DNA from 2 places in the Streptomyces sp. NPDC002133 genome. Region 2 is predicted to be linked to the other one. Evidence: riboswitches for the same ligand, from Rfam matches in the RefSeq annotation. Region 2 holds a riboswitch; the other holds the start of a gene.

Region 1 (7,610 bases), on a different contig from region 2:
CGGCCGAGGACCGACGTCGTCAGCCCGGCCCCCGCCATCCCGAGCTCGTCGAGCGCCCGTGCCAGCTCCTCCAGCGAGGCGTCCAGTTGCGGGAGCGGCAGCGCGGCGAAGGCGGAGAAGCGCGCGGGCCAGGCGCGTACGAGCTCCGCGTAGTGGTCGTTGGCGAGACGCGCGGACATGACCGCCTCCGACTCGTCCGTGAAGTACGGGGTCTGCGGGGACACGGACAGGATCTGGTGGTCGATGCCGGCGGCGTCGTTCATCGCGAACCGGGCGTCGAGCTCCGAGGGGCTGTCGCCCGCTCCCAGACCGTGCTGCGTCGCCGTGTCCTCGCGCCCGTAGGACTCCAGGAGGCGGAGATAGTCCTCGCCCCAGAGGTGGGCGTGCACATCCGTCCGCACCCTTTCAGGATCACGCCGCCCCGGCCGGACGTCCACCGGGCTCCGGGAAACGCCCGAGGGCGGCACCCCCTGGGAGTAGGGGTGCCGCCCTCGGTCTTCAGGACGGTTGATCGAACCAGAGGTCGATCAGAAGTCCATGTCACCGCCCGGCATGCCGCCGCCGGCCGGGGCCGAGGCCTTCTCCGGCTTGTCGGCGATGACGGCCTCGGTGGTGAGGAACAGCGCGGCGATGGAGGCCGCGTTCTGCAGAGCGGAACGGGTCACCTTCGCCGGGTCGATGATGCCCTCGGCGACGAGGTCGACGTACTCACCGGTCGCGGCGTTCAGGCCGTGGCCCGGGGTGAGGTTGCGCACCTTCTCCACCACGACGCCGCCCTCGAGGCCGGCGTTGACGGCGATCTGCTTCAGCGGGGCCTCCAGGGCCAGCTTCACAGCAGCCGCACCGGTGGCCTCGTCGCCCTCGAGCTCCAGCTTCTCGAAGACGGTGGACGCCTGGATGAGCGCCACGCCACCACCGGCGACGATGCCCTCCTCGACGGCGGCCTTCGCGTTGCGGACGGCGTCCTCGATGCGGTGCTTGCGCTCCTTGAGCTCGACCTCGGTCGCGGCACCGGCCTTGATGACGGCCACGCCGCCGGCCAGCTTCGCGAGGCGCTCCTGGAGCTTCTCACGGTCGTAGTCCGAGTCGGAGTTCTCGATCTCGGCACGGATCTGGTTGACGCGACCGGCAACCTGGTCGCTGTCACCGGCACCGTCGACGATCGTGGTCTCGTCCTTGGTGATGACGACCTTGCGGGCGCGGCCCAGCAGGTCCAGGCCCGCGTTCTCGAGCTTGAGGCCGACCTCCTCGGAGATGACCGTGCCACCGGTGAGGATGGCGATGTCGCCGAGCATGGCCTTGCGGCGGTCACCGAAGCCCGGGGCCTTGACGGCGACGGACTTGAAGGTGCCACGGATCTTGTTGACGACCAGGGTCGACAGTGCCTCGCCCTCGACGTCCTCGGCGATGATCAGCAGCGGCTTGCCCGACTGCATGACCTTCTCCAGCAGCGGGAGCAGGTCCTTCACCGAGGAGACCTTGGAGTTGACGATCAGGATGTACGGGTCGTCCAGGGACGACTCCATACGCTCCATGTCGGTGGCGAAGTACGCCGAGATGTAGCCCTTGTCGAAGCGCATACCCTCGGTGAGCTCCAGCTCCAGACCGAAGGTCTGGGACTCCTCGACGGTGATGACGCCTTCCTTGCCGACCTTGTCCATCGCCTCGGCGATGAGCTCACCGATCTGGGTGTCGGCGGCGGAGATGGAGGCGGTGGAGGCGATCTGCTCCTTCGTCTCCACGTCCTTGGCCTGCTCGAGCAGGGCGCCGGAGACGGCCTCGACGGCCTTCTCGATGCCGCGCTTCAGGGCCATCGGGTTGGCGCCGGCCGCCACGTTGCGCAGGCCCTCGCGGACGAGCGCCTGGGCGAGCACGGTCGCGGTGGTCGTACCGTCACCGGCGACGTCGTCCGTCTTCTTGGCGACTTCCTTGACCAGCTCGGCGCCGATCTTCTCGTACGGGTCCTCGAGCTCGATCTCCTTGGCGATGGATACACCATCGTTGGTGATCGTGGGGGCGCCCCACTTCTTCTCGAGGACGACGTTCCGGCCCTTGGGGCCAAGGGTGACCTTGACGGCGTCGGCGAGCTGGTTCATCCCGCGCTCGAGACCGCGCCGTGCCTCCTCGTCGAACGCGATGATCTTGGCCATGTGAAGTGGTCCTCCCGGACTGGGGTGGATTTCTCCGGACCGCGCTGGCGCCCGCGACGGACGGCCTGCAAGCCTTGTGGTTCCTTGCCCCACCTGGCCTGCGGACCTCACCGACCCGGTCCTTTGTTGTCACTCTCACCCGGAGAGTGCTAACGCCAATGATTAGCACTCGGGCATGGAGAGTGCAAGCCGCTTCGAGGAAGCGTCGAGGGGGACGACCGTCGGGCGACGGGTGGTGCGGGCGGCTCCCGTGGAGGGGTCCGGCGCACGGCGGCGGGCACGACAGAGGGCCCGTACCCCAGCCCCGGGGACGGACCCTCCGCTACGTCGCTGCAGTCGGTCGGCGCCTCAGCCGGCCAATCGGACCATGTCCGCCTGCGGCCCCTTCTGGCCCTGCGAGATCTCGAACTCGACCCGCTGACCCTCCTCCAGGGTGCGGTAGCCGTCCATCTGGATCGCGCTGTAGTGGACGAAAACATCCGCACCACCGTCGACCGCGATGAAGCCATACCCCTTCTCCGCGTTGAACCACTTGACGGTGCCCTGAGCCATGCCTAACTCCCCTATTACTGGCCCTTGCACAGGACCGCACTTCGCGGACCCGGGTCAGACCTCACCCACGAAGAGGCGTGGATGTGCGCCGGAACGCGTCGACCGCGGCTGAATGTATCTGTCCAACTGCCGTCTGCAACAGGTCAATCGGACGAGAATTCTGGGCAGGGCCGAAAGGGCAATTCCTGCGAATTCACTGGATTTCAGGGCAAGTCGGGCCGAGCAAAGCTCGCATAAGCCGCATCAAACTCGAACACTTTGGCTGCTTCTTATCGTGTGCGGACGCATTCTCATATGCACGTGGCACAAGCAGCGGCGGGGACTTCCCCAACTCTACCGCGCTCAACCCTGCAGAATTGCCCCCTCCGCTTAGCTTGCGGAGGGGGCAATTCTGTTAACTCTGTGTGCCGGCCGTCGAGTCGGCGCCGGGCCCTGTGGTCAGCCCCCGGCACCGTGTCCGGCGGTCAGCCTCCGGCACTGTGCTCGATGGGGGGTCAGCTCCGGCACTGTGCTCGATCGTCAGCCTCCGGCACTGTGCTCGATGGTCAGCCTCCGGCGACGGCCGGGATGATCGAGACCCCGGCGCCGTCCGGCGTCGCCGTCTCCAGTCCCTGCTCGAAGCGCACGTCGTCGTCGTTGACGTACACGTTCACGAAGCGGCGCAGCTTCCCCTGGTCGTCCAGCACGCGGGCCGCGATGCCGGTGTGGTTCCTCTCCAGGTCGGCGATGACCTCGGCGAGGGTCGCGCCCTCCGCCGGAACCTCGGCCTGGCCGCCCGTGTACGTGCGGAGGATGGTGGGGATGCGGACGTTGACGCTCATGCGAGGCCAGCCTCTCGGAAAGAGTCCAGGTCGGGGCTGATGACCGCGGACATGCCCGTCGTGGGGGCCACCGCGTCCAGGGTCTTCAGGCCGTCACCCGTGTTGACGACCACCGTCGTGAGGGACGGGTCGATGGCGCCGGCCTCGATCAGCTTCTTCGCCACGCCGAGGGTCGTCCCGCCCGCGGTCTCCGTGAAGATGCCCTCGGTGCGGGCCAGCAGCTTGATGGCGTCCACGATCTGCTCGTCGGTCACGTCCTCGACGGCACCGCCGGTGCGGCGGCAGATGTCCAGGACGTACGGTCCGTCGGCCGGGTTGCCGATGGCGAGCGACTTGGCGATGGTGTCGGGCTTCTGCGGTCGCACGACGTCGTGACCGGCCTTGAAGGCCACGGACACCGGGGAGCAGCCCTCCGCCTGGGCGCCGAAGATCTTGTAGGGCTTGTCCTCGACCAGACCCAGCTTGATCAGCTCCTGCAGACCCTTGTCGATCTTCGTGAGCTGGGAGCCGGAGGCGATGGGGATGACGATCTGGTCGGGGAGCTGCCAGCCGAGCTGCTCGCAGATCTCGTACGCGAGCGTCTTGGAGCCCTCGCCGTAGTACGGCCGCAGGTTGACGTTGACGAAGCCCCAGCCCTCGCCGAGCGGGTCGCCGATGAGCTCGGAGCAGAAGCGGTTGACGTCGTCGTAGTTGCCCTCGATGCCGACGAGCTCGCCGCCGTAGACCGCGGCCATGACGACCTTGCCCTGCTCCAGGTCGTGCGGGATGAACACGCACGAGCGGAATCCGGCGCGGGCGGCCGCGGCACCGACGGCGCCCGCCAGGTTGCCGGTGGAGGAGCAGGAGAGCGTGGTGAAGCCGAAGGCGCGGGCGGCCTCCAGCGCCTGGGCGACGACGCGGTCCTTGAAGGAGTGCGTCGGGTTGCCGGAGTCGTCCTTGACGAACAGCCGGCCCGGCTCGACACCCAGTTCACGGGCGAGGTTGTCGGCCTGGACGAGCTTGGTCCAGCCCGGGTTCAGATTCGGCTTGCTCGCGACGTCGGCGGGGACGGGGAGCAGCGGCGCGTAGCGCCAGATGTTGGCCGGGCCGTTCTCGATCTGCTTGCGCAGGGCTGCGGCCTCATCGGGGCTGCCGCTCGGCAGGTCGTACGCGACTTCGAGCGGCCCGAAACACAGCTCGCAGGCGAAGATCGGACCGAGGGCGAACCGCTCGCCGCATTCGCGGCACGAAAGGCCGGAGGCCGGGCCCAGATCGACGATGTCGGTGGTGGTGGCAACTGTCTCTACAGCCATGGAGGCGAGGCCCTTTCTCCTCATCTTCCTCATGGCGCATCTCGCCATGAGACGGATTTGGCACCTTCCCTAGCCGGGAGCCTCGCGCGCGATGATGCGACACAGCGTCGATGTGCGGCTTTCGCCGCGTGGCCGGCTGGAGGGTTGCCGGGGCTTCAACGGGCCGTTTCCCTCTGCCCCTCTGGATGAGCGGTATGTGATTGTCGGCGCTCGACCCCGGCATGCGAGGGTCGTGCGCGTTGTTCAAGACTGTAACCGAACCCCCGGACGCTTGAGATGGTCGTCCGATCCGCGAGATGGAGATCAATCACGTGCTGGAAGAGGTGGAGCGCTGGCTGGCCCGGCGGTCCTGGTCCGTGGCCGACCGCCCGCTCGACCAGCTCGTCGCCGCGAAGCGCGGAACCACGGTCAGCGTGGTGCTCCCCGCGCTGAACGAGGAGGCGACGGTCGGCGAGATCGTCTCCGTGATCCGGCACGACCTGATGACCGACGCGGCGCCGCTCGTGGACGAGCTCGTGGTCGTCGACTCGGGTTCGACGGACCGTACGTCCGAGGTGGCGGCCGAGGCGGGCGCGCGGGTCGTGCACCGGGACGCGATACTCCCGCGGATACCGGCCGTGCCCGGCAAGGGCGAGGTGCTGTGGCGGTCCCTGCTGGTGACGAGCGGCGACATCGTCTGTTTCGTGGACGCGGACCTGAAGGAGTTCTCCGCGGATTTCGTGTCCGGGATCGTCGGCCCGCTGCTGACCGAGCCGGACGTGCAGTTCGTGAAGGCGATGTACGACCGGCCGCTGGGCAGCACCCCCGGCCAGGGCGGCCGGGTGACCGAGCTGGTGGCGCGGCCCCTGCTGAATCTGCACTGGCCGCAGCTGGCGGGCTTCGTCCAGCCGCTGGGCGGCGAGTACGCGGTCCGGCGCTCGCTGCTGGAGCGACTGCCGTTCCCGGTGGGCTACGGGGTGGAGCTCGGGCTGCTGGTGGACGCGCTGCACACGGTGGGCCTCGACGCGCTGGCGCAGGTGGACGTGGGCGTACGGCTGCACCGGCACCAGGACGGGCAGGCGCTGGGCCGGATGGCGGCGGCGATCTACCGCACGGCCCAACTACGGCTGTCACGCGGGCATTTGGTGCGGCCGGCCCTGACGCAGTTCGAGCGGGGCGAGGAGGGGTTCGTGCCGCGGACGCATGCGGTGGACACGGAGGAGCGGCCGCCGATGCGGGACATCGCGGAGTACGCGAGGCGCTGGGCGGCGTAGGGGGCAGCCGCCGGCCCCGGGAGGCGCCGGCGAGCCGGGCGTCCGGCGCCCCGGGCCACGGGCGGCGTAACGCGGGCGCGGCGCAGCGTGTCGACCGCGGAAAGATTGCCTACATTTCAGACTTATGGGCTATACGAGACTCATGGGCGCTTGGCGCCAGAATTCCAGGACGCCCCGTCTCCTCGGGGCCCTGACGGTCCTCACCACCGTCTCCGCCGCCGTCTCGACCGGAATGCTCGCCCCCGACGGCGCGGCCGCGGCCCCCGCCGCGCCCCCCTTCGAAACGCGCTACGACGCATCCCTGTACGGCGACTTCACGACCATCGGCAGCACGGCCGAACACGGCGGCGGCACCGGCCGGGTCGGAATCCCCGAGGGCGCGCGGGTCGCGTACGCGCGGCTGTTCTGGGGCGGGCACGACGGCACCTACCGCGCCCCGGACGGCGGGCTGCTGCGCCGCTGCGCCCCCTCCGCCGGCGCCCCGCTCGCAGCCACGCCCTCGATCAGGGTCAACCGGAACGAGCCGGTCACGGTCCACGCAACGAACCTCGTCCAGGACGCGCAGTCGGCGCCAGGAGAGCACTACTACACCGGCGAGGCCGACGTCACCGCCGCCTTCAATGACGTCACCGGCTCCGGCACGCCGCTGCCCGTCGCGGTCGACGGCATCTGGACCCCGGCCGGCCCGGGCTGCACCGCGGGCTGGTCCCTGACCGTCGTGTACGCGTACGACGGCCCGGACGAGGCCCACGCCCCCGTACGCCGCACCGTCCGCATCTACGGCGGCCACGCCCTGCAGCGTCCCGCCGCGCCCGCGGCGACCGTCCCGGTGAGCGGCGTCCACCGCTCCCGCGGCCAGGTCCGGGCGTCCGTCACGGCGTACGGGGGTGACGGGAAGAGCACGGACGGCGGCTTCCTCGTGAAGGAGGTCGCGGTACCCGCCGCCTCGGCGACGTTCTCGCTCGGGACGGTCGGCGGCACGGCGGACACGCACCTCGCGTCGGCGGTCGCCCTGTCCGCCCCGGCGCTCGACGTGGAGATCACCAAGACGGCGTCGACGACGACCGCCGAGCCCGGCGACATGGTGACGTACACGATCACGGCGAAGAACCTCGGAGACACCGACCTGACGGACGTCCGGTTCACCGACGACCTGACCGACAACCTCGACGACGCCGTGTACGACGGCGACGCAGCGGCGACGACCGGGAAGGTCAGCTACGCGGAGCCCGAACTCTCGTACGCCGGCGACATCCCGGCCGGACAGTCGGTGACCGTGACGTACTCGGTCACCGTCGGCCCGGCGGGCACCGGGGACGGGTCGCTGCGCAACAGCGTGGTGGAGGAGTCGGAGTGGTCCAACTGCGAGGCGGCCAGCGACGACGCGAAGTGCACGGTGACCCCGGTGATCGTCCACGCGGCGGGGCAGGAGGAACCCCAGGCCGCGGCGGACCCGGCCGAGGAGGCCGCCGACGATTCGATCGGCACCCCGGTCATCGGCACGGATGACGACGTCAGTGACGACCTGGGCGACGACTCGAG
Region 2 (7,610 bases):
ATGTTCGGTGCGCTGGCCCTGGTGCCGCTCTCCGGTGTGGTGCTGCTGCGCGACCTGGGCCCGCTGCCCGAGGACAAGCTGCGCAAGACGCTGTGGGCCAAGGGCAAGCAGCTCATCAACATGAACACGAACGAGCCGCTCCGCCCCGAGGACGTGCCTGTCGGTTCGCTGACCTTCGCCATGCCGGAGGGTCTGAACGAGCACGACCACGGCTTCCAGGTGGAGATCGCCAAGGCCGCCCTGATGATCGTCCGGATCCAGCCGGACGAGATCAAGGACAAGCGCGAGCTCGAGTGGTCGCACGACGGCATCGTGGCGTACTCGAAGATCTGCACCCACGTCGGTTGCCCGATCTCCCTGTACGAGCAGCAGACGCACCACGTGCTCTGCCCGTGCCACCAGTCCACCTTCGACCTCTCCGACGGTGCCCGTGTCATCTTCGGCCCGGCCGGACATCCTCTTCCGCAGTTGCGGATCGGTGTGAATGACGAGGGCTACCTCGAGGCGCTCGGCGACTTCGAAGAGCCCGTCGGCCCTGCCTTCTGGGAGCGCGGATGAGTACTTCAGCAGTGAACGAACCCAAGGGCGGCAAGGCGCCCGCCGGCGAGCGGGTCGCCGACTGGGCTGACAACCGGCTCGGGATCTACACCCTGGCCAAGTCCAATCTGCGCAAGATCTTCCCGGACCACCCGTCCTTCATGCTGGGTGAGATCGCGCTCTACAGCTTCATCATCATCATCCTCACGGGTGTGTACCTGACGCTGTTCTTCCACCCGTCGATGAACGAGGTGGAGTACCACGGCTCGTATGTGCCGATGCAGGGCGTCCTGATGTCGGAGGCGTACGCCTCGACGCTGGAAATCAGCTTCGACGTGCGTGGTGGTCTGCTCATCCGGCAGATCCACCACTGGGCCGCTCTGATCTTCCTCGCGGCGATGTTCGTGCACATGATGCGCGTCTTCTTCACGGGCGCCTTCCGCAAGCCGCGTGAGATCAACTGGCTGTTCGGCTTCCTGCTGTTCGTCCTCGGCATGTTCACCGGTTTCACCGGCTACTCGCTCCCGGACGACCTGCTCTCCGGCACCGGTGTCCGCTTCACGCAGGGCGCGATCCTGTCGATGCCGGTCGTCGGCACGTACATCTCGTTCTTCCTGTTCGGCGGTGAGTTCCCCGGCGGCGACTTCGTCGCCCGGTTCTACTCGATCCACATCCTGCTGCTGCCGGGCATCATGCTCGGCCTGCTGGTGGGCCACCTGATCCTGATCGTCGTCCACAAGCACACGCATTACGCGGGCCCCGGAAAGACCAACAAGAACGTCGTCGGCATGCCGTTCTTCCCGGTCTACACGGCCAAGGCCGGAGGCTTCTTCTTCCTGGTCTTCGGTGTCATCGCGATCATCGCGGCGGTCGCCCAGGTCAACCCGATCTGGGCCATCGGGCCCTACCGCCCGGACCAGGTGTCCACCGGCGCCCAGCCCGACTGGTACATGGGCTTCGCCGAGGGTCTGATCCGCTTCATGCCGGGCTGGGAGATCAACCTCTGGGGTCACACGCTGGTCCTGGGCGTGTTCATCCCGCTGGTGCTCTTCGGTGTGCTGCTGGTGCTCTTCGCGCTCTACCCGTTCTTCGAGTCCTGGCTCACCGGAGACAAGCGCGAGCACCACATCGCGGAACGGCCGCGCAACTCGCCGAGCCGCACCGCGTTCGGCGTGGCCTGGATCACCATGTACATGGTCATGCTGATCGGTGGTGGAAACGACCTCTGGGCGACCCACTTCAACCTGTCGATCAACGCGATCACCTGGTTCGTCCGGATCTTCTTCATCGTCGGACCGGTCGTCGCGTTCATCGTGACGAAGCGGATCTGCCTGGGTCTGCAGCGGCGCGACAAGGACAAGGTGCTGCACGGACGTGAGTCCGGCATCATCAAGCGACTGCCGCACGGTGAGTTCGTCGAGATCCACGAGCCGCTCAGCCCGGGCGACCGTTACACGCTCACGGCCCACGAGCAGTACAAGCCGGCCGAGATCGGTCCGACGGTCGACGAGAACGGCGTCGAGCGCAAGGTCAAGAGCGCCGAGAAGCTCCGGGCGAGGCTCAGCAAGAGCTACTTCGGCGAGGAGAACCAGATCCCCAAGCCGAGCGCCGAGGAGCACCGGGAGATCACCAGCGGCCACGGCCACCACTGATCCCCACCCACTGATCACAGCGATCGCCACGGCTGGGGGTACCTCCCAGCGCCAGCAAGGGGGAGAGCCCCGTCCATTCGTCGGACGGGGCTCTTTGCCGTCCCCCTGGATGGATAGGGTGGTGGCATTCCCGTACGAACGGACCCAGGAGCGACCATGAGCGCTGTGACCCCCGCTGGTGGGGGTACCCCCGGCGGAGCGAGGGGGAGCACTACCGCGGCGGGCCTCTCCTGGCCCTCCGTCCTCGACTCGTTGCTGTACGGGCGCGACCAGAGCGCCGACGCCACCGCGTGGGCCATGGACCGGATCCTGCGGGGCGAGGCGACCGACGCGCAGATCGCCGGGTTCGCCGTCGCGCTGCGGGCCAAGGGCGAGACCGTCGAGGAGATCACCGGGCTCGTACGGACGATGTACGACCACGCGCGGACGATCGAGGTCCCCGGGCCGAGCGTCGACATCGTGGGCACGGGCGGCGACGGCGCCAAGACCGTCAACATCTCGACGATGTCCGCGATCGTCGTCGCCGGCGCCGGCGCGAAGGTCGTCAAGCACGGCAACCGGGCCGCATCCAGCGCGAGCGGCGCGTCGGACGTGCTGGAGAAGCTCGGCGTCAATCTGGAGCTGACGCCGGAGCGGGTCGCGGAGGTCGCCGAGGAAGCGGGGATCACCTTCTGCTTCGCCGTGAAGTTCCATCCGGCGCTGCGGCACGTGGCGGCGGCACGCAAGGAGCTCGGCATCCGTACGACGTTCAACTTCCTGGGGCCGCTGACCAACCCCGCCCGGGTGAGGGCCCAGGCCACGGGTGTCGCCGATGCGCGAATGGCTCCGATCATGGCCGGAGTGCTGGCCGAGCGGGGCTCCAGCGCGCTGGTCTTCCGAGGCGACGACGGCCTCGACGAGCTCACGACGACGGCGACCTCCCGGGTGTGGGTGGTCCGGGACGGCGCGGTGCGCGAGGAGACCTTCGACCCCCGGGACGTGGGCATCGAGATCGTCCCCGTCGAGGCGCTGCGCGGCGCGGACGCCTCCTACAACGCGGATGTCGCACGCCGGCTGCTGGCGGGCGAGAGCGGCCCGGTGCGGGACGCGGTCCTGCTGAACTCGGCGGCCGCGCTCGCCGCCCTGGAGCCGGGTGAGGGCACCCTGGTGGAGCAACTGCGGGCCGGGATGGCGAAGGCCGCGGAGTCCATCGACTCCGGCGCGGCGAAGCGGTCGCTGGACCGGTGGGTGACGGCCAGCAACCGCTGACCCCGGCCCCGCATCCGCGGGATGTGACGCGAGGCGCAGTCCACAGTGCGGACTGCGCCTTGCGCGTTCCCCGGCGTGTGGCAGGATTCCTTTTCAAGGTCATGAGTGACAGCGATTACGGCCCCGGCCCGCTGTCCGGCAACCCTCCGTCCGTGGCGGGGTGCCCCGGGTGAAGACCAGGCCGTGGGCAGCGAGGTCCGCGGCAAGCGCGGACCCCTTGCCATCCCTGGGGTCCTGGTCCTCGAGGGAGCAGTCTCGTGAGCAAGCGAATGCGCTAGGGCCTCTCGGCCCCCTTCTCCACACCTCCGTACGAGCCGAAGTCGCCGTGCGTCGAGGCAACACCCGTATGCGGAGCGGCAGTTCCGCCGCCGTACGGGTTCTCCACAGCCTCCCCCAGAGCTTCGCCTGGGGGTACCCCCAGCCTTACCTGCCGGGAGATACCGCCATGTCCGTGCGCCCCGCCGCCCTCGAGACCGCCGCTGTCGTCACCGCCACCGAGTCCGCGACCGCCGCCGACTCCGCGACCGCCACCGTGACCGCCGCCGACTCCGCCGATCCCTGCTGTGCCGCTCCGCTGCCGGTGCTCGGCCGGGATGTCACCGTCCCGCTCGTCACCGGTGGTGAGGTCACCTACGCCGCCCTCGACTACGCGGCGAGCGCACCCGCCCTGCAGCGCGTGTGGGACGACGTGGCCGCGTACGCCCCGTACTACGGCAGCGTGCACCGCGGCGCCGGGTACCTCTCGCAGCTGTCCACGGACCTGTTCGAGAACAGCCGGGCGACGGTCCACGAGTTCCTCGACTGCCGAGACGGCGACCAGGTCGTGTTCACCCGCTCGACGACCGACTCGCTGAACCTGCTGGCCCGGGCGCTCCCCGCCGACTGCCAGGTCTTCGTCTTCGAGACCGAGCACCACGCCTCCCTGCTGCCGTGGCGGGACGCCCGCGTGACCTGTCTGAACGCGCCGCGCACACCGGCCCAGGCGGTGCGGACCCTGGAGTCGGCTCTCGCCGCCCGTGATCCGTACGGCCCCGCGCTGGTGTGCGTGACCGGTGCGTCGAACGTCACCGGTGAGCTGTGGCCCGTACGCGAACTCGCCGCCGCGGCGCACGCCCACGGCGCCCGCATCGTCCTCGACGCCGCTCAGCTCGCGCCGCACCACCCCGTCTCCGTTCGGGACCTGGACGTCGACTGGGTCGCCTTCTCCGGGCACAAGCTGTATGCGCCCTTCGGCTCCGGCGTGCTCGCCGGGCGGGCGGACTGGCTCCAGGATGCGGAGCCGTACCTCGCCGGCGGCGGCGCGTCGCGCAAGGTCGCGCGCCGCGCGGACGGCGGTGTCGACGTCGACTGGCACACCACCGCCGCCCGCCACGAGGCCGGTTCGCCGAACGTCATCGGCGTCTACGCCGTCGCGTCCGCGTGCAAGGCCCTGACGGAGGCCGGGTTCGAGGAGCTGGTCGCACGCGAGCAGCACCTCGTCGCCACGGTCCGGGCGGGCCTCGCGGAAGTGCCGGAGGTCAGGGTCCTGTCGCTGTTCGGCGACGACTCCCCGCGCGTCGGCGTCATCTCGTTCGTGGTGGAGGGCTGGGACAGCTCGCACTTCGCCGCCGCCCTGTCCGCCGAGTACGGCATCGGCGTCCGTGACGGACTGTTCTGCGCCCACCCGCTGGTCCGCACCCTGCTGGGCAGCGACCCGCAGGAGGTGGGCGAGTGCGGTGCGCCGGAGGCCGAGCCGGGCGAGCGAGGCGAGGTGGGGGTCCCCCCGGCCGAAGGCCGGCGGAGGTCCCTCAACGCGATCCGGGTCAGCTTCGGGGCCGGTACGCCGGACGAGCACGTCGAGCGGTTCGTCCGCGCCGTCAAGGAGCTCGTGCGCGACGGTGCGAAGTGGAACTACCGCAACGAGGAGGGCCGCTGCGTGCCCGCCGTCTGAGCGGGCGGGGTCCGTCGGTTCCCCCCGGCAGGATCATCCTTGTGGCGCGTTCGGCCGCGTCGGCGCCGGGACGCATCACCAGCGCGACACCGGAGATGACGAGCTGGGTGGGGAACGCCTCGTCCGTCACGGCCTGTTCGTCGTCCGCGTGGAAGGCGACGACGAACGAGGCACCCGACGGCCGGATGGGGACCTCGGCCGGGATGTCCCGCGACTGCCGGATCACATGGGGGGCATGGCGCGGGGATCGGTGACCGGGCCACCGGTGGCCCGGTCGGCCCCGCTGTCGCGCGGAGTGGGAGTGAGTGTGGGTGTGGGCGCGGCCGCCGCCGGAGGCGTGGTGTGCGGCTCGGCGCCGGAGGGTTGGGAGTGCTTCCCCCGGGCGCGGTGCCCGGCTTCAACCCCGGCGGCGGGGCGGGTGCCTCCGGCATGCCGGCCGGCACACAGCTGGTCGTCGCGATCCCGAGGGGAATCGCGACGACCGCGGCGAACATGACGAGTCGGTGTGCGAAGTCCATGCGTCCGTCCTCGGGGCGCTGCCCCGGCCCCGGATGAGCCGAGGATGAAGCAAGGCCTCTTCAGGCGCGGGGACTTCGCACGGCCGGAAAAGGCTAGGCGTCCAGCCCGATCGCGAACGCCGCCTCCAGGTCGTGCTGCGAATATGTACGGAACGCGACGTGCGTGTCCGTCGCCTCGACGCCCGGGATCTTGCTGATGCGGCCCGGGATGATGTCCGCCAGGTCCTCGTGCCGGGTGACGCGCACCATCGCGATCAGGTCGTACGTACCGGTGACGGAGTAGACCTCGCTGACGTTCTCCACCGACTTGATCGACTCGGCGATCTCGGGGATGCGGTCCACGCTGGTCTTGATGAGCACGATCGCGGTGATCACGGCTGGCTGTCTCCCTCGGTGGCCGTGGCTTGGGCTTTCACTCTAGCGGCCTGCCGGAAACGCCCCCACGCGTAGAGAAAGCCGATCCCGAAGCCCACCAGATGCGCCAGATACGCCACCCTCGGCCCCGACGACGTGCTCTGCGCCTCCGCCAGCCACTGCAGGGCGAACCAGAAGATCAGCACCATCCATGCGGGGAACCGCAGCGGCAGGAAGAACAGAAAGGGGTAGAGGCTTGTCACCCGGGCTCTCGGGAAGAGGCACAGGAACGCGCCCAGTACCCCCGAGATCGCCCCGGACGCCCCCACCAGCGTCTGCGTGGACTCGGCGTTCGCCGCTGCGTACGCGAGGAGGGCCAGATATCCGCAACCGACGTAGAAGAGCGCGAACTGCACATGCCCCATCCGCTCCTCGGCCATCGCGCCGAAGACATAGAGGAACAGCATGTTGCCCAGCAGATGCAGCCAGCTGCCGTGCAGGAACAGCGCGGTCAGCGGGGTGAGCAGGGTCCGTGGGGAGCTGTGCATCAACTCGCTGGGGATGACACCCCAGCGTTCGAAGTAGGACATCGTCGACGCGAGCAGCGTGTCCCCGGTCCCGTATGCCGGGTTGAACCCGGAAGCCGGACCGATGAGGAACAGAAGGCTGCACAGGCCGATCACGCCGTAGGTCACCACGGGTCCCGTCCGCCAGTCGATCATGCCCAGAGCATGGCGTACCGGGACCGACGGGACGGACCGCCTCGCCGTGTCCCGGCCCGCCCCGGAGGTCGTAGGGTTACGGGCAGTAGGCACGACGAGACGAGGGCGGCATGATGACGACGGTTCCCACACCGACGGCCACCACGCGGTGGCGGTGCACGCTCTGTGGCAATCTCACCCGCTTCGATGTGACCCGCTCGTCCAAGGTCGTCGAGTACGTCCATCTGGACCTGGCCGGAGAACCCACGGTGGAGGAGCGCGAGGTGGTCAGTGAGACCATCGAGTCGGTCCGCTGCCGCTGGTGCAACGCGGTGGATCAGATCGAACTGGTGGACAGGCCGGGTACCGGTTCCTGACGGGAGCCGTCGCGGCGGAGACAGTAGGGGTGACGAATTGTGGAGCAGCCTGACAGCGGCGCAGGACCGGCCGGTGCGGCCGGTGGCGCCGCCGAGGCGCTCGACCGCCCGCTGCCCGAAGGCGTACGGCACCGGGTCGTCGCCCTGGTGTCCGACGCGTTCGGTGGGCTGACCGTCAGCGATCTTCCCACCCAGCTGCGGCAGTACGCCCGCTTCACCCCGTCGCGTCGTGCAAAGTTCGCGGGCAACGCCATGGCCGCCGCCCTCGAGACCGATCCGGTGTTCCGGCAGCG

What was found. Region 2 has a riboswitch for S-adenosylmethionine ahead of ABT078_RS16750 (aminotransferase class V-fold PLP-dependent enzyme). Riboswitches for the same ligand answer to the same signal wherever they lie in the genome.
Region 1: another riboswitch for S-adenosylmethionine. It lies ahead of thrC (threonine synthase); the one in region 2 lies ahead of ABT078_RS16750 (aminotransferase class V-fold PLP-dependent enzyme).

The regions. Positions count from the first base shown of each region.
Region 1 is NZ_JBEOXF010000069.1:13,171-20,780, reverse strand. It holds gene ABT078_RS36690 (amidohydrolase family protein) at 1-401, opposite strand, end outside; gene groL (chaperonin GroEL) at 528-2,150, opposite strand; gene ABT078_RS36680 (cold-shock protein) at 2,499-2,702, opposite strand; gene ABT078_RS36675 (MoaD/ThiS family protein) at 3,248-3,523, opposite strand; gene thrC (threonine synthase) at 3,520-4,839, opposite strand; SAM riboswitch class I at 4,833-5,007, opposite strand; gene ABT078_RS36665 (glucosyl-3-phosphoglycerate synthase) at 5,127-6,068, shown strand; gene ABT078_RS36660 (DUF7927 domain-containing protein) at 6,193-7,610, shown strand, end outside.
Region 2 is NZ_JBEOXF010000014.1:11,823-19,432, forward strand. It holds gene qcrA (cytochrome bc1 complex Rieske iron-sulfur subunit) at 1-558, shown strand, start outside; gene qcrB (cytochrome bc1 complex cytochrome b subunit) at 555-2,189, shown strand; gene trpD (anthranilate phosphoribosyltransferase) at 2,346-3,437, shown strand; SAM riboswitch class IV at 3,535-3,652, shown strand; gene ABT078_RS16750 (aminotransferase class V-fold PLP-dependent enzyme) at 3,883-5,367, shown strand; gene ABT078_RS16755 (Lrp/AsnC family transcriptional regulator) at 5,979-6,260, opposite strand; gene ABT078_RS16760 (rhomboid family intramembrane serine protease) at 6,257-6,961, opposite strand; gene ABT078_RS16765 (hypothetical protein) at 7,075-7,317, shown strand; gene ABT078_RS16770 (NYN domain-containing protein) at 7,357-7,610, shown strand, end outside.